Regions from separate parts of the Borborobacter xinjiangensis genome, predicted to be linked through region 2. Evidence: predicted binding sites of a transcription regulator. Region 2 holds the regulator's gene; the other holds the start of a gene.
The links. Region 2 encodes LexA, which represses DNA repair genes until DNA is damaged. Its sites were predicted from a motif close to TGTTCNNNNTGTGTTCNG; they were not measured.
Positions count from the first base shown of each region.

Region 1: ACLKMW_RS01015 (ATP-dependent helicase) is a predicted target of LexA. The motif match lies at 1,167-1,184, and genes of this name have one in related genera.

Region 1 covers NZ_JBLLVA010000001.1:218,891-221,289, forward strand. Annotated here, with positions in the region: gene ACLKMW_RS01015 (ATP-dependent helicase) at 1-1,126, opposite strand, end outside; gene ACLKMW_RS01020 (dienelactone hydrolase family protein) at 1,288-2,163, shown strand; gene ACLKMW_RS01025 (hypothetical protein) at 2,270-2,399, opposite strand, start outside.
Region 2 covers NZ_JBLLVA010000005.1:94,930-97,328, reverse strand. Annotated here, with positions in the region: gene ACLKMW_RS08395 (PAS domain-containing protein) at 1-289, shown strand, start outside; gene ACLKMW_RS08390 (PilZ domain-containing protein) at 435-1,052, shown strand; gene lexA (transcriptional repressor LexA) at 1,171-1,890, shown strand; gene ACLKMW_RS08380 (ComEC/Rec2 family competence protein) at 2,176-2,399, opposite strand, start outside.

The DNA of each region.
Region 1 (2,399 bases), on a different contig from region 2:
GGGAAGCGGCTCCGAGGATGTGGGCTGTCGAGCGATAATTGCGCTCCAGCCTTATGACGGTCGCACCGGGAAAATCCTTGTCGAAACGCAGAATGTTGTCGACCTCGGCGCCGCGCCAGCCATAGATCGACTGGTCGTCGTCGCCAACGCAGCAGATGTTGACTTTGTTTTCGCTCACGGGCCGTTCCGCGCCTGACGGCGATGGCCCTCCGCGGGGGCCCCGCACCGGCTCGGACGCCCTGTCGGGCTCGCGGCTTTCGGCCGCAGGATGCGATTGCTTCGGCCGCTGCGCCAAAAGCCGCAGCCACATATATTGGGCGGTGTTGGTGTCCTGATACTCGTCGACGAGAATATATTTGAACTTGCGATGATATTCGGCCAGCACGTCATGGTGCTGGCGGAAAATGCGGATCGGATGACACAGGAGGTCGCCGAAATCGCAGGCGTTGAGGGTGATCAGCCGCTCCTGATAGGCCTGGTAGAGCTGGCGGCCCTTGCCGTTGGCGAAGGCGCGAGCGTCGCCTTCCGGGATTTCCGACGGGCCAAGGCCCTTGTTCTTCCAGCCGTCGATCATCATGGCAAACTGCCGCGCCGGCCAGCGCTTGTCGTCGAGCCCTTCGGCCTGGATGAGTTGCTTGATCAGGCGGATGACATCGTCGGTGTCGAGAATTGTGAAGCCGGACTTCAGCCCGGCAAGCTCGGCGTGGCGGCGCAGGATCTTCACGCCGATCGAATGGAAGGTGCCGAGCCAGGGCATGCCCTCGATCGCCTCGCCGACCAGCAGGCCGACGCGGTTCTTCATTTCGCGCGCCGCCTTGTTGGTGAAGGTGACAGCGAGAATCTGCGAAGGAAAGGCGCGGCCGGTCGCCAATATGTGCGCGATGCGCGTGGTGAGCACGCGCGTCTTGCCGGTGCCGGCGCCGGCAAGCACCAGAACCGGGCCTTCCGTGGTTTCGACGGCTAGACGCTGCTCCTCGTTCAAGCCGCTCAGATAGTCGGGTGCTTGCGGCCGCCGCGCGGCCATGGCACGCGCGGCAATACCGGACGGCGCGCCGGCCGGTGCAGGCGCACCGCGTGGAGACGGCTCCTCGTCGAAAAAGGGTATGTCGTCGGGAAAGTCTGACATCAGCTTGGAATGTAGTGATTCGGCACCGAAAGACCAGCAGTGTTGCGGTTTTGTGCTCGCCGCGTCGATTTATGTGCGATGGCCGCTTCACCGATCCTTGACTGGACCGTCGAGGTCGAGCGCCTATCCTCTTCGGATGTCGAAATGTTGGGAGGAGCGAGATGACCGAACTGCATATCACGCAAGCGATGATCGACGCCTATGACGAATATACGCATCTGTCGCTGGACCGGCGCAAATTCATGGACAAGCTGACCAGGCTCGCCGGTTCCGGGGCGGCCGCGGCCGCGATTGCGCCGCTGCTGGCTGCCAATGCGGCACATGCAGCCATGATTGCCGAAGACGATGCGCGGCTGAAGGCCGAGGACATCACCTATCCAGGTGCGAAGGGCGACGTGAAAGCCTATCTGGTGCGGCCGGCCGACCAAAGTGGCAAGCTTGGCGCGGTCATCGTCATTCATGAAAACCGCGGTCTGAACAACCATATCCGCGATGTCGCCCGGCGCATCGCGCTCGAAGGTTTCCTGGCGCTTGCGCCCGATTTCCTGTCGCCGCTCGGCGGCACACCGGCCGATGAAGATGCGGCGCGCGACATGTTCAAAGAGCTTGATGCCGGCCAGACGATCGCCAACGGCGTTGCGACGGTCGCTTTCCTCAAAGAGCACGAGAGCAGCAATGGCAAGGTCGGCGCGGTCGGCTTCTGCTGGGGAGGCGGCGCGGTGAACGATCTCGCCGTCAACGCGCCGGATCTCAGCGCCGGCGTCGCCTATTACGGCCGACAGGCTGAGGCAGAGGATGTGGCGAAGATCAAGGCGCCGCTGCTCTTGCACTATGCCGGCCGCGACGAGCGCATCAATGCCGGCATCGACGCCTATAAGGCGGCGCTCGAGGCGGCCGGCAAGGAGTTTACGGTCTATGTTTATGAGGGGGCGCAGCACGCCTTCAACAACGATACGTCGGAAGCCCGCTACGATGCTCAGGCGGCGGGTCTTGCCTGGGAACGAACGATAGCGTTCTTCAAGGAGAAACTGGCGTAACCGGTTGCGGATACCCGGGGCTGTTGGTTAACGCAATCTCCTGGACTCGCATCCGCTGCAATGCGGCTGGAAAGCGTCTGGCAGTGGCCAGCCGGCGAAAACTGAATCAAATATTATTTGGGCGCCTCTTGTTCCGGGCAGTCTTCAGGATGGCGCGCGCATAGATCATCTTCATCGGAATAGGTTCGCGAAGACGTTCTATGCGATAAAGCTCGTTATTTATTGTCTTCAGCGCA
Region 2 (2,399 bases):
GCTTCTGCTGCCGCTTGAAGGTGGCGTGGAAAGCCCGCGCGCCATCGGCATTGTCACTCCAGGCGAGAGGCCGTTCTGGCTTGGCGCCGACCCCATAACCGATGCGCTGATCGAGTCGGTTCGGGTCGTCGATCCCGACTGTGAGCCGATGTTCCTGAAAAACCGTCCAGCCGTCACCGTGCCGCCGCTCGCCCCCAGCCAGAAAACGCTCTCGGAATCGGCTGATTCTCTCCGTGGTGGCCGACGCATACGTCACCTCGTCGTGCTTCCCGGCGGGCTCGACGAGTAGATCCCTGCCCTTGCAGTCCCCTGGCGTGGCCCAATGACGACGGCACGCTGCCGCCCTCGTGGCTACGGCTCGTTAACCAGTGTGGCGTAATTTAGCGGCTAGAAACTGGCGCAGCCATGCGGGAATTCGAGCGAACAGGGGCATCATGAGGGCGGCGGCGATCCACCAGGCGCCAACTGCGGTAGAAAAGCGCGGCTTTCAACGCGTCCGCGTGAAAATCTATGGCCGCTTCATGCTCGAAGATCGCACGGAACACCCCTGCCAGGTGGTCGATATGTCACCGGGCAATGTCGCGCTGCGTTGCGACCGCATCGGCAACCCCGGCGAAAAAGTCATCGCCTATATCGATCATATCGGCCGCGTCGAGGGGGTCGTGACCCGCACTATGCAAGACGGATTTGCGATGACGATCATCGCCTCCGACCGCAAGAAGGACAAACTCGCCGCACAGTTGACATGGCTTGCCAACAAGCATGAACTCGACCTGCCGGAAGACCGCCGCCATGAGCGTGTCGCACCGCGCAATCCAATGAGCACATTGCAACTCACCGACGGGCGACAATATCAGTGCCGGATCATCGATCTGTCGCTGTCGGGCGCTGCGATCGAAATCAGCGTAAAGCCGGCCCTAGGCGTTCAGGTCACGCTCGGAACGATGCGTGGACAGGTGGTACGCCATTTCGAGGATGGCGTGGCTATCGAATTCGCCGTCATACAGCGGCCGGAATCGCTGGATGCCGAGTTCAGCCGAAGCCTTTCCTGATCTGCGCTCCGAGACGCGTCTCTCTCCCACTTTTCACCGATTTAAACGGTTGCGGAACACAACTGGAACAGATAGTGTTTGTTCCGGGTTTGTTTTTCTTTGATTCTTCGGGGTGGCGATGCTCACGCGCAAACAACACGAGCTTCTCGTCTTCATTCATGAACGCCTGAAGGAGTCGGGCATACCACCCTCCTTCGACGAGATGAAGGAGGCTCTGGATCTTGCTTCGAAATCCGGCATCCATCGGCTGATCACCGCCTTGGAGGAAAGAGGCTTCATCAGGCGCTTGCCCAATCGGGCTCGGGCGCTGGAAGTTCTGCGCCTGCCCGATTCCATCGCGCCCGGTCTTGCGCCGCAACGCGCGAAGTTTTCGCCAAGCGTCATCGAAGGCAGCCTTGGGCGCCGCTCGCCCGAGCCTGCTCGCGGGCCTGTGGCGGAGAACGACGATTCAAACGCCTCCGTTTCGATTCCGGTGATGGGGCGCATCGCCGCCGGCGTGCCGATCGACGCAATCCAGCACAAGACCCATTCCATCTCCGTGCCGCCGGAGATGATCGCCGGCGGCGAACATTACGCTCTGGAGGTCAAGGGCGACTCGATGATCGAGGCCGGCATTTTCGACGGAGATACGGTTATCATTCGCAATGCCAGCACCGCCAATCCTGGCGAGATCATCGTGGCATTGGTGGATGAGGAAGAGGCGACGCTGAAACGGTTTCGCCGCAAGGGCGCGTCAATCGCGCTGGAGGCGGCCAATCCGGCCTATGAGACGCGCATTTTCGGACCGGATCGCGTGAAGGTGCAGGGTAAGCTGGTCGGGTTGATCCGCCGCTACTGAGGGTCTTTCGGCGGCAGGTGCGCCTTCCCTGGTCTCGATTGCGTTGAGGCCAGCCCTTCGCTTCCAGATGACAGGGTGAGATTGCGGGAGCTTCTGCGCCCCAGCTTTTACTCCTTGGAGCGCCATGCGCCCCAATCGACACCCAGGAATTCTTTCGGAAACCGGCTTACACTCTTACGGTCATGCCCTGGCCTCGGCTAATCGCTGGCATCACCGGATACCACTTGAGTGCGTTTACGCGAGACCGGGGCGCTTGGGGTGAGATGTGCTGTTGCTCGTGTCCGTTTATTTGAGCGTCCGACTGTCTCCCGAACTGGTTGTTGCATCTGCATTAGACGCATTTGCCCGCCGAGGCGCCTTTCGGCGGTAGGGCGGCAATCCACGAGCCTCGCGCGAGAAGCGCCGTTGAGTATGCCACGGACGATACGGACGGCTAATGGCAAAGCTGATTTCGGCTCGTGAACCAGTCGCTGCCTCGGATAATTGGATTGCAGCGCTCCCATATCTCG